Regions from separate parts of the Ruminococcus sp. AF17-1AC genome, predicted to be linked through region 1. Evidence: riboswitches for the same ligand, from Rfam matches in the RefSeq annotation. Region 1 holds a riboswitch; the other holds the start of a gene.
What was found. Region 1 has a riboswitch for thiamine pyrophosphate ahead of DWW81_RS06215 (energy-coupled thiamine transporter ThiT). Riboswitches for the same ligand answer to the same signal wherever they lie in the genome.

Region 1 (16,620 bases):
TCTGCGTTTAGCAGTATCATTCATCATCTCATGATCCTCCGTACAAATCAGCCGTGCTGCTTCAGACGATCTAAAGCAGCGTCACACAAGGCACGCCTATGTGCTTTGCCTTATTCGTTTATCTTAATATTTTTCTTACAGTCAGTGACCGAAAGCATACCCTCCGGACTTCCAATTTCCCAACCGTCGCCTGTAAGGAACATTACATCAAACTGACAGCTTTTTGCTGTCACGTCACCTTTGCCTGTTTTATCTCCAACGCCTGAAACAGAACCACCCTCGCAGTAAAGCGTAAAGACAGTATTTTCAAGTTCACAGTCAAGCTTGCCGCCCCTTGTTCCCACACAGTTGAGAGTTCGTCCTTTCATGGAAATGTTGAGCCTGCCATCGAGAATACATATCTTTCCTGTCCCGTTACTCATAACTCCCACTGCAGTCAGATTATTTCCCGAAAGCACACAGCTAATGTTATAGTCTGAAATGCTTATATCAGCACTGCCCTTTACGGCACCAATGCCCACTGACATTCCTGCCGCAAGCTTTAGTCTGCAGCCACAGTTTGATATAGTCACATCTGCGTCGCCATCGATGCTTCCAATACCAACGCACCTATCGCCACTGCAATTTACAGCTATATCACCGCCTGCAATGACAATACCATCTTTGCAGCCTCCTCCGCCTATGCCGACGCACTTGTCGCCATTTGCAGTTATATCAAGAACACCTGTCATTGCGACAGTTATCCTTCCACAAGGCTGCTTGCTGTCAGTACCTATTGCATAGCAATCCTGTGATTCTGATCTGATATAAAGCTCACCTGAGCCTACAAGCTCTAACGACGATCCCTCAGGAACATAAATACCTCTGCCGTCTATACGATCTTCACCGCTGCACACTATCCTTACTCTAGAGCCAGTGCCAAGCTTTATGTTCGGCAGTTCACCATATGTAGTGAGCCATGCGTTTTTCAAGTGAATGACGCAATCAACGCCACTACCAACTGTCACAGACAGAGGCACCGCACAATCGTCCTCAGCCTTTCCTGAAAGAGTAAATGTACCTGTGCCGAGAAAAATGTCAGAATATCTTTTTTTATACATCTCAGCAAGGTCGATAACGTCATTATCCTCAGCGTGGAAGACCTTTTTATCTTTATCTCCAGCCTCGATACTGTAAGCCACTATCTCCTCACGGATATTTTCCGAGATATCGTGGATAAGCACAGGCTTCGGCTTAGAAACATAATAACCCTGAATAAGATCGACGCCGAAATATATCATGGTTTTAAGTTCTTCGCTTGTTTCAACACCCTCTGCAAGTGCGGTATATCCGCTTGAATGGAAATATTCCACCATTTTTGAAACTATCTTCTGAGCCTTAGGATTCTGGTCAATGCCAGAAATGAGGGAACGGTCTATCTTTACCACCTCAGGATCATATCGCAGAAGATTCGATGTATTTGAGTAGCCTGTGCCGTAATCGTCAATAGCAAGGCTCATATTGTTCTTTTCAAGACGCACCCTTATTCTATCGAGGTCGTCCTCGCTTATCTCTGTCTGCTCTGTCATTTCGATAACGACCTTTTCAAGAAGTTCACCATAGTCATTGACGATCGCATAAAAATCCTTATCGTCAAGAGCATGAGATGATATTGAATTTATATACAGCCTGCGGTTTTCAAAATCAAGCTGATGCTTGCTGAGATATTTAAGAGTATTTTTCAGTGTAGCTTTCTCTATATCGTAAAGTCTGCCAAAATTTTTAGCACAGTTGAGTATCTGAAGCGGATTGAGTGCTATATTTCCCTTTGTTCTCATAAGCGCTTCATAAGCGACTATCTCGCCTGTTGAAGCACTAACGATAGGCTGAAAATGATATGTAAACAGATTTTTATCAAGAAGCTCTGAAAAAGCCCTGATATTCTCGATATCACTCTTCTGCTTTGCATATTTTTCAGGATCAAAGCAACAAATACTGCCTGCACCCTTTGCCTTAGCTTCATAGAGTGCAAAGCCTGCTGCGTGCATGAGTCTTGCTGGCACTTCAAAGCCGCTGCTTATGCCTGCCGTCACAGACAGCGAATGATTTGAAGACGATCTCACTCCAAATTCATCTGGCAGGCAACACTCCTTCACCGCTTTACGTATATTGTCAGCAAACTCCTCAGGCTTACCTCCAAAGCGTGGAACATATATCCAAAACTGACCGTCTGAATTGAATGCCGTCACAGTATTTTCAGGCAAAACCGCAACAGCCGCCTTAAGTGCCTCCCCTATGCAGTAGTCTGAATCCAAAAGCTTCCCTGCTCCATCAAATCTTACAAGAGCAAGCAATGATGAGCGTGTCATTCCATCAAGAAGTCTTACAAGCTCTGATTGTGGTATAATGTCGATCCCTTCAAAAACACTTTTTGACATATATTCTTTCGACAGATACACTATTCCGGCGGTAATGCCACTTGGAGTGTCAAGAAGTTCTATACACAACGGCAGGCCAAGATCTCGTCCTCCGCCGTTCAATGCAACTATATCTCTGAACTTGTCATAATCTGTGTTCTCTCTAAGTCCCATAAGAGCACGACAGTTTTCATCGGCATAAAACTCTCCGCTTTTCTCGTCCATAACAAACCCGCCGATATTGTGCCATATTGAACAAACCTTTCCCCAGACAGCACCAAAATAGCTTTGCCACAATTTATTTTCCATATCCATGATCTTCACCATGCCTGAATATACGACTGTGTTCAGACAATCCTTCCTTTGGAGATTTGTTAATTTTTTATATTTTTATAACTAATTATTTATCAAGCCTATTATAACATAATCCCGATAAAATTACAATAGCGACTAAGGAAAAGATGTTACAAAATCGTGCATGGAATTTTGTATATCTGTTTGACTTAGCTGGTTTTTGGTAGTATAATATAAGCATACACACAATGGAAAGTTAGGATAAAATGACAGATTTTCGCAATAAGTATTCAGTGCTTCAGGACTTTTTCGGACACTCTCAGTTCAGAAATGGTCAGGAGCAGATAATAGACAGCATACTTGCAGGGCGTGACTGCCTTGGAGTTATGCCAACAGGCGCAGGCAAATCTATGTGCTATCAGATACCTGCCCTTATGTTTGACGGGATAACCATAGTTGTTTCGCCTCTCATATCCCTTATGAAAGATCAGGTGAACTCGCTGATACAATCAGGAGTGAGGGCAGCGTATCTGAACTCGTCACTGACGGCGGCACAGTATGAAATAGCTATATCAAACGCCGCCCGTGGTATGTACAAGATAATATATGTTGCACCTGAAAGGCTGATGACAGGATCGTTTCTGTCACTGGCTTCGTCGGTGAAGATATCCATGCTTGCGGTGGACGAAGCCCACTGCGTTTCTCAGTGGGGACAAGATTTCAGACCTTCCTATATGAAGATACCCGAGTTTCTCGGCAAACTTCCCTACCGCCCTATCGTCAGTGCATTCACCGCCACTGCCACCGCAGAAGTAAAAGCGGACATTATCAAAATGCTTGAACTCCGTGACCCTTTCACCATAACCACAGGCTTTGACAGAAAAAATCTCTACTTTGGCGTTTCTCACCCTCATGACAAATACAGTGAAACAGTGAGGATAGTTGAGAAATACAAGGACAACTGCGGAATAATCTACTGCTCCACAAGAAAAAATGTTGAGAGCGTGTGTGAAAAGCTCTGTGCCGACGGCTACAACGCTTCACGCTATCATGCAGGACTTTCTGATGAGGAAAGGCGTAAAAATCAAGACGATTTTATCTTTGACCGTGTCCAGGTCATGGTGGCGACCAATGCTTTCGGCATGGGAATAGACAAATCAAACGTGAGCTATGTCATACATTATAATATGCCTAAGAATATTGAAAGCTATTATCAGGAGGCAGGCAGAGCGGGACGTGACGGAAACGAAGCAAAGTGCATTTTGCTCTACAGCGGTCAGGACGTTGTGACCAACAAGTTTCTTATAAACAATTCTCATGACAATCCCGACCTTGACGATGACACTCTTGAAATGATACGCAAACGTGATCTTATGCGTCTGAAAAAGATGACCGATTACTGCAACACAAACGGCTGTCTGAGAGAGTTTATCCTTGGATATTTCGGTGAGAAGCAGGACAAGCCTTGTCAGAACTGTTCAGGCTGTTTGGGTGATTTCGGAGAAACAGAAGAAGTTGACGTTTCTGTAGATTGCCAAAAAGTGCTTTCCTGCATTTATAGACTTCACCAGCGAAACCTTTCTTTTGGAGCAGGTGTCATAGCACAGATACTTAAAGGCTCAGACACCGAAAAGGTAAAGCGCTTTGATCTTTCCACGCTTTCGACATACGGCATAATGAAAGACTCCACGCAGGTCTATATCCGCAGGCTCATAGCTTTTCTTGAAGCTGATGATTACATCACACAGACTTCACACGGGGATTTTTCTGTGCTTACCCTTACAAGAAGGTCTGCAGAGATATTAATGGACAAAAAGACTATTACAATACGCCTACCAAAGAAAAAGCCAAAGAGCGAAACGGTCACAAAGATCGGCAGAGACGAAGTTACGACATTCGACAAGGAGCTTTTCGGACGGCTTAGAGCTGTGCGGAGCAAGCTTGCGACACAGGCGAGTCTGCCTGCATATATCATTCTTACAGACGCTTCACTGCGTGATATGTGTATAAAGCTTCCTAAGACGCAGACGGAGCTTTTGAATATCTCAGGGGTGGGAAAGTCAAAGCAGGAACGTTATGGAAGATACTTTGTAGCTGAGATACAGAAATATCTCAAGGAAAATCCTGACGCTGCTTCGGGTTATAAATATATCCCAGAGGGCTATCTGCAAAAGCAAAATGCGGTTGGCGGTCAAAGCACAAAGGAATATATAATTGCCCACGCAGGTGAGCTTTCAGGCAAGGAACAGGATATGACTCTTTCAGAGGTATGCGACAGCATTTTCTATCAGCTCGGCACAGACGGCGATATAAGAAGCATAAAACTTGCCATAAAAGAATGGCTCATAGGTGAAAATTATCTTGCAAAAGACGGTGCAAACGGCAGGGGCTTTCTTGAAACTACAATACTTTCCCCCGAAGCAGGAATAATAGAGCGTGAAAAAATATCACAGCTTGGAAACAGCTACAAGACGATACTTTTTCCAAAGCAGGCGCAGGAATTTATTTTTGAGAACATAGAGGAGATACTCAGCAAAGATGTACAAAACTAATAATAAAATGCGGTTTTGTGACAAATATTTATGTTTTCATACAATTTAGGTGGGGAAAATCAGAAAAGCTATTGAAAACCCACGAAAAAAGCAGTATAATAACAATAGTACATAAAACGACACGGGAGCTGAATGCTTTTCGGCTGAGAAAGAGCAAATTGATGTTCTGACCGCACCTGATATGGGTAATGCCAGCGTAGGAAAATAGTGTGTATATCTATGCGTGTGCCCTTTTATCAGGCATACGCATTTTTTGTACGCAGAAAGGAATGGTATAATATGAAAAATTCAAAAACACTCACATTGGTCGAGGGTGCAGTAATGGTGGCACTGGCAACAGTGCTTAGCTTTATCAGAGTATACAAGCTCCCTTGGGGCGGCTCTATCACACTGCTCTCCATGCTTCCTATAGCCGTTTTCAGCATTAAGCATGGCGTAGCAAAGGGTCTTGGAGCGGCATTTGTTTTCTCTCTCATTCAGTTCATTCAGGGTATCACAGACGGACTTTTCGGCTGGGGACTTTCTCCTATAATGCTCGTTGCCTGCATATTCATTGACTATCTTGCAGCCTACACAGTTCTCGGTGTGGCAGGAATTTTCAGAAAGAAAGGCGCAGTGGGCTGGATAACAGGAACGATGATAGCAGTTTTCCTGAGATTTGTTTGCCACTTCATCAGCGGCGTTGTTATCTGGAAGTCATTCGGCGCACTGTGGGACGGCTTCTCAACAGACAACAGCGTACTCTACAGCCTGCTTTACAACGGCTCATATATGCTTCCTGAAATGATATTCACAGCTATCGGTGCGTTTGCACTTTTCGAGATACCTCAGACTAGAAAGATACTTTCCACACAGGATAAATAATCACACATTGCAAAAGGCTGGCAGTCTGCGGCTGTTTTCATTCATGCAAAAAAAGGACGAACACAAAATGTTCGTCCTTTTATTTATCAGTTATAACCGCAGGCAAGACGTTTCTCAAACTCAGCCGCAGGCAGAGGCTTGTCAAATACAAAGCCCTGAACGGCATCACAGCCAACTTCTCTGAGATAGTCAAGCTGCTGCTCAGTTTCAACTCCCTCGGCGATAGTTTCCTTGCCAAGCTTTTTAACCATTTTTATAATGTAATAGAACATTATAAGATCTTTATCCTTGCCCTCATAATCCTTTTCAAGAGGAATAAAGGACTTGTCTATCTTTATTACCTGCAGATCAACGTTCTTTATCACATTGAGCGATGAAAAGCCAGTACCAAAATCGTCCATAGATGTGACGATACCATTAGCTCTCAGACCATTCACGATCTCTGTGATAAGCTCAAAATTCTGATAATCCTCGCTTTCAGTAAGCTCTATTTCTATAAGCTGGTGATCAAGCTCGTATTTGTCGATCAAGGCAACTATATTGCCTATCATATTTTTTTCTTCCAGGTGCTTCCTCGAAAAATTCACTGATATCCTCAAAGGTTCAAAACCCATATCTATGCGTTTTCTCAGCCATTTGCAAACTTCTTCAAGCACATAGTAGTCAAGCTTTATTATGCTTCCGTCATTCGTGAGAAGCGGAATAAACTCCACCGGTGCTGATAACCTTCCCTTTCTATGCCAACGTACAAGGGCTTCTGCACCAAATATCTTCTTGGTTTCGATGCGTACCTTTGGCTGATAATACACCTCAAACTCACCTGCCATAAGCCCAGCCATGAAGTTTGACAGCACTCCCTGAATTTTCATCAGTTCTTGTTTTATATTTTCGGAATACTCCATTACATGGCCTGCGCCAACTCGTCTTGCAGCAGCATATGCAATGCTTGCACGAGCCATTACTTCTCTTGGATATCTTATACCCACAGTTGACGAATATCCGATGGTTGCACTAAAAATAAAATCCTTTGATACTTTGCCATCGTCATACCTTATGTTCATAAAGCTGAGCATATCAATATATTCTCTGAGCGATTCGTTCTTTACAAGCATAACGAAATTATCGCCGCCAAGTCTTGCGATCATCTCACCATCTGAAAGATTTCGGTATATAGTCTTTGTATAATTACGCAAAACAACGTCGCCCTGTTCGTAATTTAATACCTTATTTACATATTTGAAGTTATGTATATTGAAAAAAATTATACTGAAATCCTCTATCCTGTTTTGCGCTATAAGCATACCGGCATAGTTTATCAAAGCGTCTAAAGTTGCTGCACCTGTTTCGATATCCGTTTTTATAACATGAGTAACAAGCTCCTGCATAACTACCCTGTTAAACTGGATAAACACGGTGTTTGCAATTATCTCTACGATATTCCTTTGCTCGTTATCAAAGCCATTGGAATTACCAGAATAAAAGGTCACTGTTATAAAGCCGCCTTCAAACAAAGGAAAACTTGCCTCAAAAGGCTCGTTTTCCACGTCCTTCTCTCTGTCATAAAGCACCATGAGCATATCTGCTCCATCCTCACAAAGCTTTGTTGCAGGCATTTTCACTGCAAGCTCCGCTCTGACGATGTCAAGCTTGTCTGCCACAGCAGCCACAGCACTTTTCACCTTGGCACTGCATTCGTCCATATCTGCCGAATCTTCATATATCGTTCGGAAGAAAAGCATCAAATCATTATCAAAATTCATTTTTATCCCCACTAATTTTTTATTCAATGATCACGTTCAGGAAAACGTTTTCAAAAATACCTATACTTACCTTATTTCATTTTACTACTTTTTATAAAAAAAGTCAAGCAAACATAGCAAAACGCCGTCCTTTTCCGACGGCGTTTTATCGTCTTAGTAGCTATAGCTGCTCTCACCTACAAACTCCCTTGCAAGGGAATTTACAGGCACACTTTCGAGCATCACCGGCTCTATCTCCTCAAGGGCTTTTAGCATAGGCAAAAAGCGTTCAAAATCCTTATAACTCCTGCTCTCACGTCGCAGTGTATCCAAAAGATAGTTCTTATACAAGGCAGGCTCATAAGCGTGAAAAGTATCCACTGAAAACTCAGCCCTGTGCTTGTATGGCATTATATACTTGTTCTCACCAGCCTCAACGCTGTCGAACATATCTAGTGTTTCCGCTGCACTTCTGCCACGGAAAAATCCGTCCCTTATGAGTCTGCGCATAAGCCTGATATAGCAAGGATGCAGAAGCTCACCGTCTTTCAATTCAAGTCTGCTTCTTACACTGACATACATACATCTTGCATAATCCCCAGCCGCACCTGTGACCTCTGGATTAAGGGCATGGATACCCTCAAAAACAACTATGTCGTTTTTGTTTCGTCTGAGTTTTTCTCCATCACGCCTGCATTGTTCTGAAAATTCAAACTTCGGCAGAACTACCTCCTCGCCACTGTTTATCATTTCCATATGCTCATAGAGAAGCTTTCTGTCTATCCTGTCAGGAGATTCATAGTCAGGCTTGCCGTCCTCTCCTATAACAGCGGTGAAGCTGTCAGAAGGCAGAAAATAATCGTCCATAGAGATAGTGTGGGTGTGTATCCCCCTGCTGTCAAGTATTTCCTCTATTTTCAACGCTGTTGTGGTCTTGCCCGCCCCTGACGGACCTGCCAAAAGCAATATAGGCTTCTCCTTTTGATGCTCCTCGATGCTGTCTGCAATGGCAACGAGCTTTTCATTATATTTTCTGTCGCACTCTTCAACAAAAAGCTTTTCGTCACCTCTGACCTTTCTGTTTATAGCACTGACGTGTATCTTTTTCATTGTGTGGTTTGTTCCTTTCGTATGCGTCAGGCAACACCACACATAAAGCGTGCAGTGTTGCCCTGTATCTCATATTATATGTACAGCAAAAGCTAATCGTTCCACTTTGCACAGATATTATTTATGGTATCAGTGAGCTTTGCAAGATCTTTATTCGTAAGACCTGAGCTTTTGTTTACCAAAGCCGTCAGCCTGTCAAGAGCGCTGAGCAGACGCTGATAATTAGGCGACGCACCTGTCTTCTTGACTATCTTTATAGGGGTCGTGTTTTTGAACTCGCCGCTTATAAGGTCAAGTTCCGCACCGCTGTATGGTGCAAAGGCGTTAAGCCCGAAATCGTTACGCAAATGCTCCTTATACGCCTCGGCAACAGAATCCTCGCCGTGGTTGACAAAGACTTTCTTAGGCGGCTTTTCATAGCTTTTTATCCACCTGTCCAGACCATCAACGTCAGCATGACCGCTCACGCCTGGCAGCACCAGTATCTCAGCCCTGACAACGATTTCCTCGCCGAAAAGCTTTGCAGTTTTTGCACCCTCCACAAGACTTCTTCCAAGGGTATTCATAGCCTGATAGCCCACAAAAAGTATAGTGTTTTCAGGTTTCCACAAATTGTGCTTGAGGTGGTGTTTTATTCTGCCTGCCTCGCACATACCGCTTGCGGAAATTATTATCTTAGGCGTGTCGATAAAGTTTATGGCTCTTGACTCGTCACTTGTGACAGCGATATTAAGTCCGCTGAAAGTGATAGGATTTATGCCCTTGTTCACATAGGACATTGCCTCTTCATCGAAACAGGAATTTTTGTTTTTATTGAATATCTGCGTTGCCTCGATAGCAAGCGGAGAATCCACATACACAGGAAAATCCCCATGACCCGTCACCATATTCTCCGCCTTGATATGCCTTATAAAATACAGCAGTTCCTGAGTTCTGCCCACTGCAAAGGACGGTATAACAAGATTTCCTCCCCTATCAAAGGTCTTTTGAATGACCTCTGCAAGACTCTTTGCATAGTCCTTCGGCTTATCATGGCGACGGTTACCGTATGTGGACTCCATTACAACATAATCTGCCTCCGTTATATACTGCGGATCTCTGATAAGAGGCTGGTCAAGGTTTCCTATATCTCCCGAAAATACGATCTTACGTTCTTCACCGTTCTCTGTGAGCCATATCTCGATGCTTGATGAACCAAGCAAGTGACCTGCGTCGATAAAGCGTACCTTTATGCCCTCGGATATCTCCGTCACCTCACTGTATGGGTGTGGGCAAAGGCAGGCAATAGCCGCCTCTGCGTCTGCCATAGTATAGAGTGGCGACACCTCGCCAGTGCCCTTACGTTTGCCCTTTCTGCTTCTCCACTCTGCTTCAAACTCCTGAATATGCGCTGAATCTCTCAGCATTATCTCACATAAATTACAAGTGGCCTCCGTTGCGTGTATCTGTCCAGCAAAGCCGCCTGCCGCCAATAGTGGAAGCAGACCTGAATGATCTATATGAGCATGAGTCAGCAATACAAAATCTATATTTCCAGGAGGACAAGGTATCTTCGCATTTTCAAAATAGTCAACGCCCTGCTCCATTCCGAAATCCACCAGAAATCTCTTTCCGCAGGCTTCTATATATGTACAGCTTCCCGTTACCTCATGTGTTGCACCGATAAAATTAAGTTTCATTGCCCTTATCCCCTCGTTTCGTTCATATTCTGTGACAGTATCTCTATCACACTTACATTATAGCACATTCCAAGTGTGATTTCAAGCATTTTGCATAAAAATATTTGATTATCGGCAATTATTTTGTAAAGTCTGAAAGAACGTCAAGTAATAATGAGGTAAGCAACAGCATATAGATTACTACAGAAAAATTTAATGGGGTGTGAACAATGAATGGATCCGAAAAGGAACGATGTGTGCTGCTTGGAGAATATGTTGCGGCACACAGAGCCACGGTACGCTGTGCGGCAAAGGAATTTGGCATAAGCAAATCCACAGTACATAAGGATCTGACAGAACGTCTGCCGAAAATCTCTCCTCAGCTTTTCAAAAGCGTAAAAGAGGTCCTTGAGGAAAACAAACGTGAAAGACATATAAGAGGCGGAATAGCGACCAAGCATAAATATGAACAGCAGTTCAAAAAGGCTGTAAAATAACAGGCGTAAAAAGCTAGTATTTTTAAATTTACAATTTGATCTTACAACAAAAGACTGCATTACGACCATTTTCAGGTCGATATGCAGTCTTTTGCTTTTACTTATTCTGTATATTATTATAATTCAATTAAATGATGCCTTATATTCATTTCCCCACTTCTCCATAGCGTCTAAAATAGGACGCATGGTCTCGCCAAGGTCGCTTAGCGAATACTCTACTCTCGGCGGCACTTCTGCATAAACAGTGCGAACGATTATCCCGTCTGATTCCATTGCACGGAGATTTTCCGTAAGCACCTTCTGACTTATACCTGTCAGTGACTTTTGAAGCTCATTAAACCGCCATGGACGCATACGCAAATTGCGCAGGATAAGCAGTTTCCACTTGTTGCCGATAAGCTGCACAGTTGTTGCTATAGGACATTCAGGCAGATCTTCTTTTCTCAGCATATTATCACCTCAATTGTTTCATTTAGAATGTTACATTCATTATAGCATATTACAAGCCCAAAAGCAACATTAGTTTTATTCATATAATGTTTACAATTTTGTTTTTACATAAAAACAGCGTTTTTGCGCAAAACTTACTTTTTGGTAACTACCTTACAAAAAAGTGCGTACTTTTCAAGGTAAAAACTTTGTGATATGATAAAGTCAAGGAAAGAGATCAAGCGCTTGTTCTTCCGAAAGTCAAATCCAAACGCAAAACTTTAGGAGGAATATATTATGAACAAAAATACATTTACATCTGTTAAGCTCGCAAAAGGCGAAGTGAACGTTTACGATTTCGGTGGCATAAAGCTTCACACTTACAAGACCAACGATTTTATCGACAACGAAGTTTTTATCGTCGAGAAAAACGGCAAGGCTGTCGTTATCGAGTCACCTTGCTTCTTTGACAACAATACCGAGCTTGCAGACTATCTCAAGGACGTTGAGGTAGAAGGTATGCTGGTGGCATATCACGGCGCAGGCGCAACGTTCCTGCCTGACGTGCCTAAGTATGCAACACAGAACGCTGTGGAATATTCAGAAAACGGTGGTGGAAAGGCTCTTATCAACAACTTCACAGGCGCATTCGGCGATATTTTCGACAAGTCAGTTCACAAGATAACGAACGTTATCGGCGAGGGCAAGATCGCTATCGGCGGCATTGATTTTGTTATCAAGCAGACTTCTGAGGCATTTGACGTTGAGATACCTGAGATAAATGCAGTTTACACTCATATGCTCGGTCACGATTGCCACTCTATCGTTGCAGGGGCAGGTCACGCTGACGCAATAATTGCACAGCTTCGTGACTATATCGCAAAGGGCTATGACCTTATACTCACTTCCCACTACACACCTGAGGATCTTAAAGACGCTCAGACAAAGATAGACTATCTTGAAAACCTCAAATCCATTGCTGCAAACTGCACAAGCGCAGAAAGCTTCAAGGCAGAAGTCGAGAAGCAGTATCCAAACTACAGCGGCGGAAATTATCTTGACATGACAGCAGGGTTTTTCTTTAAATAACATACCTTATAGAAAATCAAAAGACTGCACATCGTCCCTGAATGGGTCGAGATGCAGTCCTTTTTATGTTATCAGAATTTTCTTGCTTCCGCCCTTTTAGAGATAAGATCTTTCCATGCAGAGGGGTGGAAAAGTATCAGCAGAGGGAAAAGCTCCAATCTGCCTGCAAGCATATCGAACATGAAAACGAACTTTGAAAAAACAGAGAAGTTTGAAAAGTTGCCTGTTGGACCTACCTCCGCAAGACCAGGTCCCATGTTATTGATGGTTGTCAGCACAGCAGTAAAGTTTGTTACAAGATCTTTACCATCAAATGCCACCATAAAAACTGATGAAGCAAAAATTATCACGAATGTTACGATATAAACATTTATAGAACGCACTATCTCATGCTCAACAGGTTTGCCGTCAAGGTTTACCTTTCGTATGCTCTTTGGGTGTATATATGAGTGAAGCTCCTTTATCATTGTCTTGAAAAGCACGATCACTCTTGATACCTTTATACCTCCGCCCGTACTGCCTGCGCAAGCTCCTATGAACATTATAAGTACAAGCACCGTCCGGCATATCTGAGGCCACAGATTAAAGTCAGTGCTTGAAAAGCCCGTACTTGTAATTAGTGACGCCACCTGAAAGACTGACTTTGTGAGTGCGTCAAAAATGCTAACACAGCGGTCGAGGATATTTGCGAATATTATAGCTGTGGCAATGAGGATTATAGCAAAATAGCACCGTACTTCCTCCATTTTGAATGCCTTTTTAAAATGCCTGTATATAATATAATAGTATGCGTTAAAATTCACGCCAAACAGTATCATGAAAATGGCAACCACCCACTGCAAATATGGCGAATAGCTTCCTAGGCTGTCGTTCTTGACTCCAAAACCACCCGTGCCTGCCGTTCCAACGGCTGTACAAATGCTGTCAAACACAGGCATTTTGCCGATAATAAGAAAAATAAATTCCAATATGGTCATGCCAAAATAGATTATATAAAGTATCCTTGCGGTATATTTCATCTTCGGAACAAGCTTGCCCACTGATGGTCCAGGGCTTTCCGCCCTCATAAGATTTATATTTGAGCCACCGCTCAGCGGTATGATAGCAAGCAGGAACACCAAAACTCCCATACCGCCTATCCAGTGCGTGAAGCTTCGCCAAAAAAGTGCAGTATGAGAAAGCGCCTCAACATTGGTAAGGATCGAAGCACCAGTTGTTGTAAAGCCGGAAACTGTTTCAAACATAGCATCCGTGAAGCTTGGTATCTCTCCGCTTATCCAAAAAGGCATACACCCAACAAGGCTCATAACTATCCAGCTCAAAGATGTTGCTATACAACCCTCTTTGAGATAAAACACATAGTTTTTAGGCTTTTTCCAAGCCATTACCACACCAATAGCAAGGCACACAATGGCTGTTCCAAGATAATAAAGTCCCACGCCTTCCCCGTAAACCAGCGACACTATGCAAGGCAGCAGCAAAAAGCAGGCTTCCATTCGCATAACGTTTCCTAAAATATATCGAATGATCGAGCTGTTCATATTTCCTCCGCTATTTCAGAATATCAGTGATATCGTTAAATCCCGTATGAGTAGTGACGACCATTACAGTGTCGCCCTTCTCTATAGTATCCTGACCGCTCGGGATAATGATCTTGCCGTTTCGGTTTATGAACGCTACAAGCAAATGTCTTTTTAAATCAAGAGCCTGAAGCGGTGCACCTGTGACCTCTGACTCCTGATCCACCTTGAACTCGATAGCTTCTACTCTATGATCGAACAAATGATACAGCGTTTCGATATTGCTATCTCCCGATTCGTTCTTCGCACGGACGTAGGCTATTATCGCCTCAGAGGTGATATATCTTGGATATACTACGCTTCCAAGGTCCAGTCTGCTTATAACGTCCTTGAAGTTTATCCTGTTTATCTTTGTGATAGTCTTAGCATTTGACACCTGTCTTGCATGAAGAGTGAGCAGGATATTTTCTTCGTCTATTCCCGTGAGAGCCACAAATGACTCTGCATACTCTATGCCCTCTTCCTTCAGAAGTTCCTCGTCAGTGCCATCACCGTTTATTATTATCGCCTTTGGCAAAAGCACGCTGAGATCCTCACAGCGCTGTCTGTCATTCTCGATTATCTTGACGTTGATCCCCATGCCAATAAGACGTTTTGCAAGATAATAAGCCGCCTTGCCACCGCCTATTATCATTGTGTTCTTCACCTGATTTGTCTTCACACTGAGATCTTCAAAGAACGTTCTTGAAAAATTTCTTTGGGTGCAAAATGAGATAACATCATTCTTTTTCATTGTGAAATCGCCAGATGGAATATATATTTCCCCTTCTCTCTCAACAGCGCATATAAGCAGGCTTGTTGCCGTTTTACGGCTAAGCTCAGCGATCGTAGTGCCGACAAGAGGATTGCCCTCAGGTATCTTATACTTTATAAGCTCCGCCTGACCATTCGCAAAGGTGTTTACCTCAAGAGCTGTTGGCAGACAAAGTATTCTTGACGCTTCTCTTGAAGCCTCAAGCTCAGGATTTATGACCATTGCAAGACCAAGCTTCTCTCTTAGATAGACTATCTCCTTGCTGTAATCAGGTGTTCTTACTCTTGCTATAGCCGAACACTTTGCTACTCTCTTGGCAAGTGTACAACAAAGCAGGTTAAGCTCATCAGACTCTGTGACAGCAATTATAAGGTCGGCGTTCTCTATGCCGGCATCCTGCTGAACGCTAAAGCTTGCGCCGTTTCCTACGATGCCCATAATGTCATAAAGACTACTGAGTTCCTGTATCTTCTTTGCATTCTTGTCAACTATCGTGATATCGTGACCCTCTTTCACAAGCTGTTCAACAAGGGTCGTGCCTACTTTTCCGCAGCCCACAATGATAATATTCAAACCGCCTGCAGGCTTCTTTTGTTTACTCATATTTTTCCTCCCACCGAATGACATACTGTCATTCACAGCAGTTCTCTGCACTTCTTCTCTTCATTAAGCAGAGCCTGATCATCAAAAGCGTATAATTCCATATCATATAATGTATCACTATGCTGTTAATAATATGTTAAAGTATAGTAAAGATATTAATAAAATTTACGACGATTGCCTAACTCATTTTTCCAAATTAGCGATTTTCAAAAAAAGTTATAAAAAAACACAAAAAACTGTGCCGCCGATACATACCGACAGCACAGCTCAATTAAGAAAGAATGATTTGGAAGAATTACTCTACATTTTTGAGTGCCTCATCAAGAGGTACTTTCTTTACACGTCTTGTAAGGATAAATGCTATTACCGCATATGAAATGATACCGAGCAACGGCACTTCAACAAATATTTTTGCTGGCACATAATATGGCATCCAGCCTGAATACTGAGCGAAAGCAACTTTGAATATATACTTCAAAGTGACATTTACTATAGGAACAGTCAGCAGCATTGAGGCTATAACGACTATGGTCGTAGTCGTTATATAAAGGCTGTTTATTTCCCTGTTGTTGTAACCCAGTATCTTTGTCATAGAAATAGACTGGCTGTTCTTTTCTATTATGACCTTTGAAAGAAGATAAACAATTAGCATGAACATTATAACACCCGCTGTCGCAAACATACTTATCATAGAACCCATAGACAGTATGAGCTGTCGTGATGTTTTTGTCAGGTCGTCTTTCGTTATAGTTGTCGCAATATACAGATCGTCTATATCCTTTATCTTTGTATTGGAGAAATAACCGTTAAAATACCCGTCCTCAAGTTCAAAGGTCTTTATGAAGTCGCTGTCTGTCAGATAAACTGCTATAGTTGCAGGATCGTCATAGATACCCTCTACCTTAAAATTGTATTTTTTATCTCCGTAAGACTCTTTCAGCGTCACTTCATCGCCGACCTCTATGTTATACTTCTGAGAATAACCATCAGAGATAAACGCTCCGCCGTCTTTTATATCTGCATGAACGAACTTGCTGTTTTCTTTAACTCCGTAA
Region 2 (16,620 bases), on a different contig from region 1:
AGGCGCATTCTCCGTAATAAAAGGCGTGGGCTTCACAGTTGGTAACCTTAGCTGTTTCCTCACCTATGCAAATCAGTATACAAAGCCTTTCAATGAAATATCAGGCGTTATCACCGAGCTTCAAAGTGCATTCGCTTCTGCAAAGCGTGTCTTTGAGGTCATAGACGAAACAGAGGAGATACCTGACAGCCCTAACGCTACTGTCCTTACCTCCGTTGACGGCACATTAGACGTTGACAACGTGTCATTTAGCTATGTGCCTGATGTGAAGCTTATCGAGAATTTTAACCTCCATGTAAAGAGCGGTCAGCGTACAGCTATCGTAGGACCAACAGGCTGCGGCAAGACCACCATGATAAATCTCCTTATGAGATTTTACGACACCGATAGCGGCGAGATACGCATAAGCGGCGAGCCTATAAAGGATTGTACCCGTGACTCCATGAGAAGTATGTACGGCATGGTTTTGCAGGAAACGTGGCTGAAAACAGGCACCATAAGAGAGAACCTCTGCTACGGCAAGCCTGACGCCACCGAGGAAGAAATGATAGCCGCCGCCAAGTCAGCTCATTGTCACGGCTTTATAAAGCGTCTGCCAAAGGGCTATGATACCGTTATTTCAGACAGCTACAGCACTATCTCCGCAGGACAGAAACAGCTTCTCTGTATCGCACGAGTAATGCTCTCTCTGCCGCCAATGCTCATTCTGGACGAAGCTACATCGTCTATAGATACCCGTACGGAGATATTGGTACAGCGTGCCTTTGAGAAAATGATGCAGGGCAGAACGAGCTTTATAATCGCCCATAGACTTTCTACTATCAAGAACGCAGATACTATCATAGTAATGGATTCAGGACACATAGTAGAGCAGGGAAGTCATGATGAGCTTATGGCAAAGAACGGTTTCTATGCCGATCTCTATAACTCACAGTTTGCTGTGACCTGATCCCGGCGTTTGTTTATAAAAACCTGATGTAGGGGCGGCCTTTGGTCGCCCTTTTGTATTTTGCCCTATTTTTTTATCCCGTCCGTCTTTTCGATCCCTCCATTACCCCACCCTTATTTTTATCATAAAAATTATTGACTTTTATCTTAAAATTGTTGTATAATGTTATATATTTCACGGGATATACACAATCGTGTTTTATAATGTATAGTAACGAAAACCTAAGGAGTGCCTATGTTCGGATATGTCCGCCCTTTCAAACCCTATATGCGAATGTTTGAATATGATATCTATAAAGCTGTCTACTGCGGACTCTGTAAGGATATGGGCAGGCGCTATGGCTTTGTGACACGCTTTACCCTTAGCTATGATTTCGCATTTCTCTCCCTTATGGATCTCTCTGTGAGGGGAGTAAAGCTTGACGCAGAAAAGCAACGCTGTATCGCACACCCTCTTAAAAAGACTATGTGCGCAAAGTGTACCTGTAATCTTAAATATACGTCCTCAGCCGCCGTGATACTCACATATCATAAGCTCCGTGACGATATAGCCGATAAAGGGCTAAAAGGCAAGCTTGCCGCATTTGCTCTTCTGCCTTTTTTCAAAAAGCCCTATAAGAAAGCGGCTCGCCTTTATCCGGATCTTGCCCCTGCCGTTGAAAACGCAATGGAATTGCAAAATAAAATAGAGCGTGAAAAAACAGCAGGCATAGACCTTGCCTGCGAGCCTACCGCACTTATGATGCAAGCAGTCGCAGGCGGACTTACAAGCAAGCATGACCAACGCCGACCGCTCCTTGAACGATTCGGCTACCTCCTCGGCAGATTTATCTATATCTGCGACGCTCTTGACGATCTGCCCGACGACCACGAGAGTGAAAGCTACAATCCGCTCCTTGCAAAATTTCCAACCACCGAGGGCATAAATGCGGACTATCTGAAACAAGTTCACGCCTTTTGCGATGACAGCATAAACTTCACACTGGGGGAAATGGCAGATATCTATGTGAAGCTCGATCTTAAAAGATATCGTGATATACTTGATAATATCGTGTATCTTGGACTTAAAAATGTCTATACTCAAATAAGAAGCGGAAAATTCCGCAATAACAGGAAAGGAAATAACGATCAATGATCTCCAAAGACCCTTACAAAATTTTAGGTGTATCCCCAACAGCTTCAGACGCTGAAATAAAATCAGCTTATAAAGAGCTTGTGAAAAAATATCACCCCGACCAGTATCAGGATAACCCCCTGGCTGACGTAGCTGAGGAGAAAATGTCCGAGATAAACGCCGCCTACGATCAGATCATGACTTCAAGACGTGGCGGAGGATACCAGTCCGCAGAAAGCGGCTATGACGGCTATGCCTCCTCACAGGGCTTTGACTCAGGCTATTTGAGAAGCCTTATCCAAAGCGGAAGCTACACACAGGCAGACCAGATACTTGATAACGTGTCCTCCTCCGAAAGAAATGCCGAGTGGTATTTCCTCAAAGGCACTATCTGCCACCGCAGAGGCTGGCTCAATGAGGCTTATAACAACTTCACAAGAGCCGTCCAGCTCGACCCTAATAATATGGAGTATCAAAGCGTGCTGGCACAAATGAACAGACAGCGAAGCGGCTATATGAGCGGCAACCCAACCCAAGGCTACCGAGCAGGCGGCATGAGCGGTCCTGACTGCTGTTCCTCCCTTTGCTGTGCAGACTGCTGCTGTGAAATGATGGGCGGCGACCTTATACCGTGCTGCTAAAGACCCATGAGAAATAAAATAGCTTTTCGAGTGGCACTTGGCGGCATATGCTCTGCTGTCTGCCTGCTTTTGATGTTTTCAAGCAGCTTTTTGCCCATGCTGGATTATACTATCCCTACCTTCGCCGGCTTCATGATGGTTGTGATGATAGTGGAGGTGGATAAAAACTGGGCGATAGCCACCTATTGTGCAGTGAGCCTGCTGAGCATTTTCGTGACCCCAAATTACGAAGCAACCCTGCTTTTCATATTGTTCATGGGGTATTATCCAATACTTAAATATTATCTCGACCAAAAGAAAAACCGCCTGTTGGTGTGGGCAATAAAGCTCGCAGTGTTCAATGTGGCGATAGTCATATTCTTTTTGGCTTTTCAGTATATCTTTACTTCGGTGGATATGCTCGAGGGCATGGAGATGTTTGGCAAGTATGCCGTGCTTGTTCTGTGGGCGGCGGCAAACCTGTTTTTCTTTATTTATGACTATGCCCTCACACAGTTGACAGATATGTACATAAATTGGTTTAGAAAAAAAATACTCAGAAGAAAATGACGGTGACGTTTTTATGAACGAAGAACAAGAGAAAGAAATATTAAACGAGGCGAAAATACAAACTGCAAGGCACAAGAAAAAAATACAGATAATAAGCCTTGTTGCAATAATAGCGGTCATAGCAATGGCTACAGTGGCGTGTATACCTCTTATAAAAGCGCTTCACAGCGAGGCAGGCATTGCGGCCTTGGAGCGTAAACTAGATAACTACAGTGGCATTGTGGGAGTGCTTATCTTTACTTTCATACAAGCTCTTCAAGTGGTCATAGCGGTCATACCGCCTATACAAGTGGTGGGTGGAGTGCTGTTCGGCTGGTTCTGGGGCGGTTTGCTATCATTCTTAGGTACGCTCCTTGGCACAATGGCAATATTCGTGCTTGTGAAAAAATTTGGCAGACCGATAGTGGAAGCCTTTGTTGACGAGAAACAGCTAAAAAAATTCAAATTCCTGCAAAATGAGAAAAAGCTAACCGTTATCCTTATAATCCTCTATCTCATACCGGGAATACCCAAGGACGTTATCTCATATATCGTTCCCCTGACTCCCATAAGCAAGAAGGATTTTTTCTATTATGTCATGCCTTGCAGACTTCCAGCAATAATGCTCTCCACGATTTTGGGGAGCAATGTAAAAAGCGGTAACTTCACAGTTGCACTTGTGGTGCTTGGAGTAGCTCTAGTAGCAGGTATCGTTGGCTTTTTGTTTAAAGATGTTATAGTGAATAAAATGAAACAACATAAGAAGAACAAATAAGCAAAGTTGCACAAAGTTGAGATTAGATGAAAAAAATATAAAAAAGTGCTTGACAAAAGGCTCTTGTAGTGGTATAATAAATATCGTTGATTGAGCGGTAAGCTTGAAAGACCACCAAAAAAGCCTGGTCAGGCAGTATGCGGGTGTAGTTCAGTGGTAGAACTCCAGCCTTCCAAGCTGGTCATGTGGGTTCGATTCCCATCACCCGCTCCAATATATCTTAAACTTTTATCCGAGTTTGAGATATCAATGAGTACAGTATGCGTCATTAGCTCAGTTGGATAGAGCAACCGCCTTCTAAGCGGTAGGTCACTGGTTCGAATCCAGTATGGCGTACCATTAAACTCGTTCCAGATGAAAATCTGCTGCGAGTATTTTCTTCTAATATGTATGGTGGGTATAGCGTAGCTGGCCTAACGCGTCAGTTTGTGGCACTGAAGACCGTGAGTTCGAATCTCACTACCCACCCCACTGAATACGTTCTGCGTTAAGCAGAGCGTATTTTTTTGTTTACATATCGCAGGGCGACCTTTGGTCGCTCGTTTTTTATGTACCACCGACAATGACCTATATCCTAACGACTTGGATCATTATATCCCACCTGCAAATAGACAGAAAAAGGACGGCAACTTAAAAGCTGCCGCCCAGATCCAGAGGTTATATATTTTATAAAGCGAAATTTTTGTTGTAAACAGCCTCGGCTATCCTGAATGTTTCGTCATCAAGTGCAGGAACAGCGTCAGCAGTGATCAAGGCTGCACCTCTCTCAAAAGCGTCCTCCGCAATGCCATCGGCACCATGCTGAATAACAACGCTTCTTAACTCAGAGCAATCCACGAAAGCCTTTGCACCAAGCTTCTTCACAGATGATGGGATAACAACTTCTCTCAAAGTCTTACAGCCACGGAAAGCCTCGCTTCCAACATAAGCGATCTTGCCTGATATTCTCACCGTCTTAACTACGGTATTCTGAGCAAACGCTCTCTTGCCTATCCTGCTAACGGAATCAGGAAGATAAACGCTCTCGAGCTTCTCACAAAGTGCAAATGCACACTCGCCTATCTTTCTTACAGATCCTGCGAACTCAACCTTTTTCAGAGCAGAGCAGCCGAAGAATGCGTAGTCGCCAACAGCCTCGATTCCAAATGGTATAGAGATCGCTTCCAGACCTGAGCAGAATGTGAAAGCATTCTCTGCGATCTCGATCATAGCTGTCGGTATCTCAAGCTCTCTAAGAGAAATGCAGTTCTGGAAAGCTCCGTTTCCTATGGAAACTATATTTTCATTAAGATAAATTTCTTTCATTGAAGAGCAGAAACCAAATGCAGACTCACCGATCTCTCTGATGCTCTCAGGCAGGTCAGCTCTCTCCAAACTGTCGCAATTGTAGAATGTGAAAGGCAGTATCCTTTCCACACCATCAGGTATAGTCGCAAATCTCAGAGATTCACAACCGCAGAATGCCATCTCACCAATAAACCTTACGCTCTCAGGTATAGTCACATTCACCAGTGAACAGCATTTGTAAAATGCTTTTCTTCCGATGATAACAACGTCCTTTGAGATAACAGCACATTTAAGGTCATAAAGATGTGCGAAAGCACCGCCTGCAACAGCTATGACCTTTTTGCCACGAAGCTCAAAAGGAAGCTCCAGCACTTCGATATGGCTGTCACCGCAGTATCCAGTGATAATACACATATCGTCAGCCGTAACATATTTAAAACAGCCCGAGATCTTCTCGCTGCTGATACTGCTACTTGCAGTTACACCAACGCTCTCAAGTGCTTTTTTGAAACCATTGTCGCCCATAAAATTAATGCTTTTCATCAGCGTGACCTCCATTATACCCACTATAAATATATACCTCGTAACTGAACTTAAACGTTTTCTGTATTTTCTAATGAAATTATACTACAGTAAACTATGTTTGTCAATGGTATTCGCAATATTTTATTTATAAAAAATTAATTTTCAGAACTTTTTCACTGATTGTGAACGGCTTTTTTGTCACTTTTCACAATTAATTTACGCGAAATAATTTTAGTTTTCACATATCGTTCTCAATCTTTGAGAATGCTGTAATTTTATAGTAGCAAACGTTTTCGCAAATGATGCAAAAGACTAATACCAATTTGTAGAATTTGCTTGATTAAATCGACCAAACCATAGGATGATGTTTTTCTTATATTTGTAAGATTGTCATAAATTATATTTATATAATGTTAATAAAAAATGATATGCCGTTCATGATAATGAAAGAAAACACCAACAACTGCATTAAAATAGGAGATTAATATACTAACAATAAGCAAAAATGTATAATACTATCATAAAGGTTTACAAAATAGAAACTTAATTATTACAGATTGTAATAATTAACGATGTATAATAATATACATGAAATCGTATAAGTACATGAATACAAAAACTGGAAAGGACTGATCCGTTATCAACATAATAAGAAAAATAACAGCAGTGATAATTTCATCAGTTATAATGATAAGCTTTGTGGCATTTGCACCGCAGGGATCCGCTAAGACTTATGTGAATGTTATAACAGCTTCTGCTGCTGACTCGATGACAAAACCTGTTCTGATAAAAAGACAAGCGTATTCAAACAAAATAGAAGCAGGAGTAAAAAATCTCACCAGCTTTTCCTCAAAGACTACATTTGAGGTATATGTAAACGGACGCTATGTAAGAAAATATACATGGCAGGCACTTAAAAAGGATAACTATATAAATATAACCGATGACGGCAAGCTTTATCTTAAAGCTTCCACAAAATATAAAGTCACTGTCAAAGCGGTAAACGGCAGTGCCAAGTCAGAGTCATCGGTCCTCAACGTAAAGACAGCAGCAAAAACATACTATTATATAGATAAAAACGTTCAGCTTTATAGCTTTAAAAACGGTAAGTTCAAGAAATCCTCAAAAACAAAAGCCTCTGTGGCTGTGTCGGGTACTCTTACTACCGATAAAAATAAGCGTGTGGCAGGTCAGAACAAGAATATCGGCGGAGCAAATTATGTCCTTATCAATGAAGGCGATCATAAGGGTAAGTACGTCAAGGTAGGAAAAGGTGTGAGGCGTACACCTGAGAGAAAAGCAAGAATAAAAACAGCCGTTGATTATGCCGCAAGCATGAACGGCGGAAGATATGTCTGGGGCGGAACAAAGTATAAGGCAACGGACTGCTGTGGATTGACAATGCAAGCCTATAGAAAAGCCGGTGTGAATATGTATAACAGCGTATATTCGCAGGCGAAAATGGGAAAAGCAGTGTCTTTGAAGAATATAGAAGCAGGCGACCTGATAATCTGTAATAACTATGGCCATGTAGCAATGTATATAGGCGGTGGGAAAATAGTCCATGCCATGAGTACATATTATGGGATCAGAATACAGCCGCTTGCAAATATCAAGTATTGCGGAAAGATAAACACTATCAGGAGAATACTGTAATGCAGAGCGATCTTGCGGCATAACAAACTGTCGAATAACTGTAGGGGCTGGCGCCCTCGACAGCCCGATTTTGTTTGCTCGATAATACTTGCGATATCTGCACAATTTTTCCTTGACAATCTCGCTGACCAGTGTTATAATAAAAAAGCAGAAAAACTGCGAAAAATCGAATAAAGTTTGCAGGGGGACCCAAGCGAAAACGCTGGGTTGAGAAGGTAAAACCTGACCCTTTGAACCTGTTGGTCAAGACCAGTGTAGGAAGCAAGTTTTGTGTAAATTTACCTCCTGCATGGTCAGGAGGTTTTTTTGTTTCCCCTTTTCCATAAGAAAGGAATAAAGTATGTTAAAATGTTTGTCAGTGGCAGGCTCGGATTGCTCCGGTGGCGCAGGTATACAAGCCGACCTTAAAGCCTTCAGCGCTAATGAAACTTTCGGCATGAGCGTTATTACATCTGTCGTCGCTGAAAATACTACCCGTGTGCTGTCTGTTTTCAACGTACCCGTTGAGGAGATACAAAAACAGATAGACGCTGTGTTTGAGGATATCCACGTCGATGCCGTAAAACTCGGTATGCTCCCAACTGCCAAAATTATTTCAGCAGTTGCGGATAAGCTTAATGAGTATAAACCAAGTATTATCGTCTGCGATCCCGTCATGGTCGCTACAAGCGGAGACGCTCTCTCTGAGGGCGGAACTGTTTCCACCATGAGGGAAAAGCTCTTTCCTATAGTTACGCTCCTTACACCGAATATCCCCGAAGCCGAAGCTATCTCAGGCTTGGAGATAAAGAATGAAAACCATATGGAAAAAGCCGCAAGGATAATAATGGATATGGGCGTAAAAAACGTCCTCGTCAAAGGCGGTCATCTCACCGGCGACGCTGTGGATTATCTCTGTACCCCAGAGGGCGTTCATAAGCTTGCCTGCAAGCGTGTTGATTCGCCTAATACCCATGGCACTGGCTGTACTTTGTCATCTGCCATAACTGCAAACCTTGCCCACGGTATGGATATGCTCTCTGCTGTAACAAAGGCGAAAAACTATATCACCGAGGCAATAGAAAAATCATTCACAGTGGGCAAAGGACATAGCCCCGTTAATCACTTTTATGACTATTACGACTTGAAAGGAACTGTTCTATGAGAAATTATAAAACTCAAATGGAAGCCGCTAAAAAGGGTATCGTTACCCCTGAAATGGAAACAGTGGCTAAAAAAGAAAATATGGATGTAAACGAGCTTATGGCTCTTGTTGCAGCAGGTCAGGTGGCGATCCCTGCCAACGTGAACCATACTGCTCTCTCTGCCGAGGGTATCGGTAAAGGTCTTAAAACTAAGATAAACGTAAATCTCGGTATCTCAGGGGACTCTAAGAATTATGACATTGAGATGCAGAAAGTGGATATGGCTATCAAGTTCGGCGCTGAAGCTATCATGGATCTGTCAAACTACGGCAAGACCAATACTTTCAGAAAAGAGCTAGTAGCAAAGTCGCCTGCCATGATAGGCACTGTTCCTATGTATGACGCTATCGGCTACCTTGATAAAGACCTCCTTGAGATATCCGCTCAGGACTTTCTTAAGGTAGTAAAAGCCCATGCAGAAGAGGGCGTTGACTTTATGACTATCCACGCAGGTATCAACAGACGTGCAATCGAAGCTTTCAGACGTGAGGGAAGAAAAATGAATATCGTTTCCCGTGGCGGTTCACTGCTCTTCGCATGGATGATGATGACAGGCAATGAGAACCCATTCTTTGAGTATTATGACGAGGTGCTTGAAATACTCAGAGAGTATGACGTTACTATCTCACTTGGCGACGCACTCCGTCCGGGATGTCTTGCAGACGCTTCCGACGCCGCTCAGATCTCCGAGCTTATCGAGCTTGGCAACCTCACAAAGAGAGCGTGGGAAAAGGACGTTCAGGTAATGGTAGAGGGTCCTGGCCATATGGCAATGAACGAGATCGCCGCAAATATGATAATGGAAAAGAAGATATGCCACGGCGCACCTTTCTATGTACTTGGACCTCTGGTAACAGATATCGCACCTGGCTATGACCATATCACATCAGCTATCGGCGGAGCAATAGCCGCAGCAAGCGGTGCAGACTTCCTCTGCTATGTTACTCCTGCCGAGCATCTCAGACTTCCGGACGTTGACGACGTTAAGGAGGGCATTATCGCCAGCAAGATAGCAGCCCATGCCGCAGATATCGCAAAGGGCGTAAAGGGTGCAAGAGATATGGACGATAAAATGGCAGCAGCACGTCACAAAATGGATTGGGACGAAATGTTCGAGATAGCACTTGACGGTGAAAAGGCAAGAAGATTCTTTGAGCAGACCCCACCTGCCGACAGACATACCTGCTCAATGTGCGGCAAGATGTGTGCCGTTAGAACAACAAACATGATACTCGAGGGCAAAGAGGTTAAATTCTGCTCAGAGAAGTAGAAAACTCGATGCAGGGGCGAACAGCGTTCGCCCGCATGATATAAAAATTGAATGTCAGCTCGACAATTGTACAAAAAATCGGACAATTGCATGAGAGCAGATATAAAAAGAATGTAATGTGCAAGAGGAGCGTCTTGCGAACTTTTTCATAAAAAGTATTCAGCGAGGGAACCCGTGTTTCGGGGTGAGAGGGTGCAATGGAGCACCGACCGAAAATAATTTACGTCAGATCGTGAGCGGATAGCATAGCCACGGTCTGTGCGCCGCTGGATAACTTGCTCTTTTTCGTTCGGCGGTGCGATACGATATGGAGGAATAAAAATGAAAAAGACAAACATTCACAAATTGGTATTCGCAGCAGTATTGGTAGCCCTTGCAGTGGTAGGCTCGCTTGTTTCGTTCCCTATCGGCGCTTCAAAGTGCGCACCTGTTCAGCACCTTGTAAACATAATCGGTGCAGTTTTCCTTGGACCTGCATGGGCAGTGGGCGTTGGCTTCACAGCCGCACTTCTCAGAAATCTTCCGGGACTTGGCTCTCTCCTTGCGTTCCCGGGTTCAATGGTTGGCGCATTCGTTGCAGGTATGCTCTATAAGTACATAAAGAAGCTCCCTGCCGCTTATGTTGGCGAGCTTTTCGGCACATCAGTCCTCGGCGGACTTCTTGCATATCCTGTTGCCAGATTTCTCGTTGGCGCACCAGCCGCAGCAATAACAGTTTATATCCTGCCTTTCTTTGTAAGCTGTGCAGGCGGTACAGTTCTTGCTATCGTTATCGTTACAGCTCTTAAAAAGGCAAAAGTATTTGATAATTTCCTTGGCTTCTCAAAGGAGGTAAGAGCATAATGGGTTCTATAATTGAAAGCTGTGCGAAAGCAGCAGACAAGGTAAGAGATATATGCCCTTTGGTGCATTGTATCACAAATTATGTTACTGTAAATGACGTTGCAAACTGCATTCTCGCCATTGGTGCTTCACCTATCATGGCAGACGATATCGCAGAAGCAGCAGATATAACTTCTATATCAAAGGCTCTCGTTATAAACATGGGTACTCTCAATGCAAGAACGGTCGAGTCAATGGTAGCTGCTGGAAAGAAAGCCAACGAGCTTGGCGTTCCTGTAGTTTTTGACCCGGTTGGAGCAGGAGCATCAAATTTCAGAAATGAAACTGCAAAGCGTATACTTGAAAATGTGAAGATAAGCATACTCAGAGGAAATCTTTCTGAAATGTCATATCTTGCAGGACTAGAAGTTTCCACAAAGGGTGTTGACACCTCGGAAGCTGACGAGAAAAACGACCCTGTTTCCGTTGCGAAAAAAACAGCCGCAAAGTATAACTGCGTTGCAGCTATCACAGGTGCGGTGGATACAATAACAGACGGAAAAAGAGTCGCAAGGATATCAAACGGTCACCCATATCTTTCAAAGGTAACAGGCACAGGCTGTATGACAACAGGACTTGTAGGCTCATTCGCAGGTGCTTGCGACGATATGTATACCGCCGCTGTAACAGGCATTGCAAGCATGGGCATAGCAGGCGAGTTCGCATATGAAAATGCTGGAGAGATAGGCTCAGGAAGCTTCCATATTTCTATCATTGACGCAATCAGCAAAATGAATAGTCAGGTATTTGCGGCTAAGGCTAAGATAGAAGAAGTTTAGTATTGCAATATTTCAGATCTAGTGGTATCATATCAATGTGATGCCACTAAATTTTATGTGGTGATGTTGCTTGCGTGGGCGAACAGTGTTCGTCCGTTTGCACTGCATATTATACTTTTTCATACAAAGGAGAATGAAAAATGACCGTAAGATTTGCTTGTGAAAAGGATATACCGCAAATGAACAGCTTGCTCTATCAGGTAGAGAGAGTTCATCAGCAGGGCAGACCTGACCTTTTTAAAGAGGGTGCGAAAAAGTATACTGATAACGAGCTTAAGGATATGCTAAAGGATAAAACTAAGCCTATATTTGCCGCAGTTGATGAAAATGATGTTATGAAGGGCTACGCTTTTTGTGTGTTTCAGGAGCATAAGGGCGACAATGTTCTCACGGATATAAAAACTTTGTATATCGACGATCTGTGTGTTGATGAAAAATGCAGAGGTCAGCATATCGGCTCGGTACTTTACGAGGCAGTGAAGAAATTCGCTAAGGAGCAGGGCTGTTATAATGTTACTCTCAACGTGTGGGAGTGCAATCCATCGGCAAGAAAATTTTACGAAAAAGCAGGGTTGAAGCCATACAAGACAGGTATGGAAGTTATTTTATGATAAAAGATAAGAGGGTAAAAAAATGGACAAATCGAAAATTGACTACACGCTTTATCTCTGCACTGACCGTGGGCTTATGTCCTGCGAAACTATCGAGCAGTCGGTAGAGGAGGGCGTAAAAGGCGGCTGTACAGTTATCCAGCTAAGAGAGAAGGACTGCACTTCAAGAGAATTCTATGAGCTTGCAGTCAGAGTAAAAAAGATAACGGACAAATACAATGTGCCGCTTATCATCAACGACAGACTTGATATTGCACAGGCTGTTGACTGTGCGGGCGTTCATCTTGGACAGAGCGATATGCCGTGTGCAGTTGCAAGAAAAATCCTCGGTGAGGACAAGATAATAGGTATTTCTGCGGCAACTCTTGAAGAAGCTAAAAAAGCACAGGCAGACGGTGCAGATTACCTTGGCGTTGGTGCAATGTATGCCACCAACACCAAGACAGACGCAAGAGCTGTCACAAAGGAACAACTTGTAGAAATAAGAGCCGCTGTGGATATCCCTATCGTAATAATAGGCGGAGTTAATCAAAAAACTGTGCCGAACTTTAAGGGTATGGGTATTGACGGCGCTGCGGTAGTTTCTGCGGTGGTTTCTCAGCCTGATATTGAAAAGGCGGCAAAGGATCTTCGTGAGCTTTGCGAGGATTGCTTCGGAAGATAAGATGTTGAACGGGCGGTTATTGATATCGTCCGTTTTTTGTTTTAAAACAAATGTCTGATATTGTCTTTCGATTTTACACAAATTATACATTGCGCTATTGACGATTAAGTTAAAATCGGTTATAATAAATGAAAAAGCTTTGTTTTTTAGATTAAAATGCTAATGCGTTGAAATAGCAATGTATGTTAGGAGAGTAAAAATGAAAAAAACTAAGATCGTATGCACTATCGGACCTTCCACAGATGACGAAAACATTATGCGTGAGCTTATGAAAAACGGCATGGACGTTGCGAGATTCAATTTCTCACACTCTGACCACAGTGTTCATAAGGCTCGCTTTGAAACTGTATGCAAGCTAAGGGAAGAACTTGGCGTTAATATTGCAACTCTTCTTGATACAAAAGGACCTGAGGTAAGACTTAAAAACTTTAAGGATCACAAGCCTGTTACTATCAAGGACGGCGATACATTCACACTTACCACAAGAGAAGTGGAGGGCGACGAAACTATCTGCTCTATCACATTCCCACAGCTTCCAAAGGACGTTTCTGTAGGCACTAGAATACTTATCAATGACGGAAATATCGAGCTGAAAGCTACCAGAGTTGACAGCACTGACATCGTTTGCGAAGTAATCCACGGCGGAGTTGTTTCCGACCACAAGGGTATCAACGTTCCTGACGTAAACCTTTCTATGCCTTACATTTCTGACGCTGATATGTCTGACCTTGAATTTGGCGCAAAAATGGGATTTGACTATATCGCAGCTTCATTCGTAAGAACAGGTGCTGACGTTATTTATCTTAGAAAATTTACCCAGAGCCTTGGCTGGTTCAATCCTAGAATCATCGCTAAGATAGAAAACGCTCAGGGTGTTGCCAATATTGACGAGATCCTTGACGCTGCTGACGGAATAATGGTAGCAAGAGGTGATATGGGCGTTGAGATACCTTTCGAGCAGATACCTGCTATCCAGAAAGAGCTTATCAGAAAAGCCTACAACGCAGGCAAGAACGTTATCACAGCAACTCAGATGCTGGAGTCTATGATAACAAACGCACGTCCTACAAGAGCCGAGATAACCGACGTTGCAAACGCTATTTATGACGGCTCGTCTGCTATAATGCTTTCAGGGGAAACTGCCGCGGGTAAATATCCTGTTGAGGCTGTCAAGACCATGAGCCTTATTGCAGAAACGACCGAAAAGGATATCGACTATATCTCACGTTTCAAGAAAAGAGCAGACGAGAGAAATTCATCTATCACTGATGCTATCTCACACGCTACTGTTACAACTGCCCATGACCTTAATGCTGTAGCGATCCTGACAGTAACAAAGGGCGGAACAACAGCAAGAACGCTTTCAAAATTCCGTCCGAACTGTCCTATAATCGCACTTACAACTGACGATACAACATATCATCAGCTCAGCCTTTCATGGGGTATCAGAGCAGGCGTTATCGAAGAGAAAACAAACACTGACGAACTCATCAGACACGCTCTGGAGCGTTCTGTGGAGCTTGGCTATCTGAAGAAGGGCGACCTTGTCGTTATTACAGCAGGAGTACCGCTTGGAATGAGCGGAACGACAAATCTGCTCAAAGTCGAGAGAGCGTAGTTTTTAAGTGAGGAGTGAGGAGTGAGGAATGGCAGCGCCATACCGAGCAAATCACCAACACAAAGTAAAAGCACCCACGAGTGAAGCGAGCAAAAGGTCTGCGGAGAGAGCCTTGATAGGTGTAAGCCTGCAAGCGGTGCAGAAAAGCAACAGAAGAATTGCAAAAAATAAATCACAAAGCGGTGTCGGAGCGGAATGCTCTGCACCGCTTTTGTTGCAAAAAATGTTTGAGCTTTTTGTAGGCGATCACTTTTTTTATTCAAATAATTTTCCGTGAATTGGGTAACCGATTCTAACATATGAAAGAAGTATGGCGTAAGAGTAATATTTCTGAATGTGACTTGACTTTGATTTTGAAGTATGTTATTATTTTAACATACGAGCGGTAGTATTATTAATAGGTATGCAATACTGAATATTGAGGTAATATGTGCTGCCCGAAATCTTATGTCAGGAGAGTATAAAATGGAAAGACAGTTTTATGACGAATGGGAAGGCTTTAAGCCCGGCAGATGGTCAAACACTTCTATCAATCTTCGTGATTTTATCCAGAAGAACTTCACACCATATGACGGTGACGACAGCTTTCTTACAGGCCCTACAGAAGCAACTACTAAGCTCTGGGAACAGGTAATGGAGCTTTCAAAGAAGGAGAGAGAAGCCGGCGGTGTTCTCGATATGGACACTAAGATCGTTTCTACTATCACCTCACACGGTCCTGGTTACCTTAACAAGGATCTTGAGAAGATCGTTGGTTTCCAGACTGACAAGCCTTTCAAGCGTTCTCTTCAGCCTTTCGGCGGTATCAGAATGGCTATGAATGCTTGCGAGCAGAACGGCTACACAGTTGATCCTGAAGTTGTAAAGATCTTTACTGAATATAGAAAAACTCACAATCAGGGCGTTTTTGACGCTTACACACCTGAGATGAAGCTTGCCAGACACGCTGCTATCATCACAGGTCTTCCAGACGCTTACGGCAGAGGAAGGATCATAGGCGACTACAGAAGAGTTGCTCTTTATGGTATAGACTATCTTGTTGAGGACAAGAAGGATCAGCTTGCTACTTCACTGGTAAGAATGACTTCTAAGAACATCAGGCTCAGAGAAGAGCTTTCTGAGCAGATCAGAGCCCTTGGCGAACTCAAGAAGCTTGGCGAGATCTACGGTTACGATATCTCACGTCCTGCTAAGAACGCTAAGGAAGCTATCCAGTGGCTGTACTTCGGCTACCTTGCTGCTGTTAAGGAGCAGAACGGTGCTGCAATGTCACTTGGCAGAACTTCTACATTTATCGATATCTATATCAAGAGAGATATGGACAGAGGTATCCTCACAGAGCAGGAGGCTCAGGAGCTTGTTGACCACTTTATCATGAAGCTCAGACTTGTTAAGTTCGCAAGAACACCTGAGTATAACTCACTGTTTTCAGGCGACCCAACTTGGGTAACAGAGTCTATCGGCGGCGTTTCTATCGACGGCGTTCCAATGGTAACAAAGACTTCATTCAGATATCTCCACACACTTGAGAACCTTGGTCCTGCACCAGAGCCGAACATGACAGTTCTGTGGAGCACAAAGCTTCCTTCAAACTTCAAGAAGTTCTGTGCTAAGACTTCTATCAAGACTTCTGCTATCCAGTACGAGAACGACGACCTTATGAGAGTTACACACGGTGACGACTACGCTATCGCTTGCTGTGTATCTTCAATGAGGATCGGTAAGGAAATGCAGTTCTTCGGTGCAAGAGCTAACCTTGCTAAGTGCCTGCTTTATGCTATCAACGGCGGTGTTGACGAAAGACTTAAGATACAGGTAGGTCCTAAGTATCGTCCGGTTACAGGCGATTACCTCGATTATGATGATGTAATGGCTAAGTATGACGATATGATGGAGTGGCTGGCTGGTCTGTATGTAAATACACTGAACGTTATCCACTATATGCACGATAAGTATTCTTATGAGAGAGTTCAGATGGCTCTTCATGACAGAGATGTTAAGAGATACTTCGCTACTGGTATCGCAGGTCTGTCAGTTGTAGCTGACTCACTTTCTGCTATCAAGTACGCTAAGGTAAAGTGCATCAGAGATGAGGACGGAATCGTAACTGACTACGAAGTTGAGGGCGATTTCCCTAA

Region 2: another riboswitch for thiamine pyrophosphate. It lies ahead of thiD (bifunctional hydroxymethylpyrimidine kinase/phosphomethylpyrimidine kinase); the one in region 1 lies ahead of DWW81_RS06215 (energy-coupled thiamine transporter ThiT).

What each region holds. Positions count from the first base shown of each region.
Region 1 covers NZ_QTWZ01000006.1:122,772-139,391, forward strand. The annotation lists gene DWW81_RS06200 (GGDEF domain-containing protein) at 1-27, opposite strand, end outside; gene DWW81_RS06205 (GGDEF domain-containing protein) at 111-2,705, opposite strand; gene recQ (DNA helicase RecQ) at 2,957-5,242, shown strand; TPP riboswitch at 5,354-5,463, shown strand; gene DWW81_RS06215 (energy-coupled thiamine transporter ThiT) at 5,522-6,106, shown strand; gene DWW81_RS06220 (bifunctional diguanylate cyclase/phosphodiesterase) at 6,193-7,866, opposite strand; gene DWW81_RS06225 (nucleoside kinase) at 8,020-8,955, opposite strand; gene DWW81_RS06230 (MBL fold metallo-hydrolase) at 9,048-10,634, opposite strand; gene spoIIID (sporulation transcriptional regulator SpoIIID) at 10,844-11,110, shown strand; gene DWW81_RS06240 (helix-turn-helix domain-containing protein) at 11,234-11,560, opposite strand; gene DWW81_RS06245 (hypothetical protein) at 11,837-12,628, shown strand; gene DWW81_RS06250 (TrkH family potassium uptake protein) at 12,700-14,169, opposite strand; gene trkA (Trk system potassium transporter TrkA) at 14,180-15,565, opposite strand; gene DWW81_RS06260 (ABC transporter permease) at 15,861-16,620, opposite strand, start outside.
Region 2 covers NZ_QTWZ01000003.1:69,565-86,184, forward strand. The annotation lists gene DWW81_RS03120 (ABC transporter ATP-binding protein) at 1-949, shown strand, start outside; gene DWW81_RS03125 (DUF5685 family protein) at 1,184-2,083, shown strand; gene DWW81_RS03130 (DnaJ domain-containing protein) at 2,080-2,703, shown strand; gene DWW81_RS03135 (hypothetical protein) at 2,710-3,252, shown strand; gene DWW81_RS03140 (VTT domain-containing protein) at 3,266-4,006, shown strand; tRNA gene DWW81_RS03145 (tRNA-Gly) at 4,146-4,219, shown strand; tRNA gene DWW81_RS03150 (tRNA-Arg) at 4,269-4,345, shown strand; tRNA gene DWW81_RS03155 (tRNA-His) at 4,400-4,477, shown strand; gene DWW81_RS03160 (leucine-rich repeat domain-containing protein) at 4,673-5,836, opposite strand; gene DWW81_RS03165 (C40 family peptidase) at 6,506-7,474, shown strand; TPP riboswitch at 7,646-7,752, shown strand; gene thiD (bifunctional hydroxymethylpyrimidine kinase/phosphomethylpyrimidine kinase) at 7,815-8,618, shown strand; gene thiC (phosphomethylpyrimidine synthase ThiC) at 8,615-9,928, shown strand; gene thiW (energy coupling factor transporter S component ThiW) at 10,250-10,771, shown strand; gene thiM (hydroxyethylthiazole kinase) at 10,771-11,589, shown strand; gene DWW81_RS03190 (GNAT family N-acetyltransferase) at 11,730-12,200, shown strand; gene thiE (thiamine phosphate synthase) at 12,223-12,864, shown strand; gene pyk (pyruvate kinase) at 13,064-14,482, shown strand; gene DWW81_RS03205 (hypothetical protein) at 14,511-14,759, shown strand; gene pflB (formate C-acetyltransferase) at 14,948-16,620, shown strand, end outside.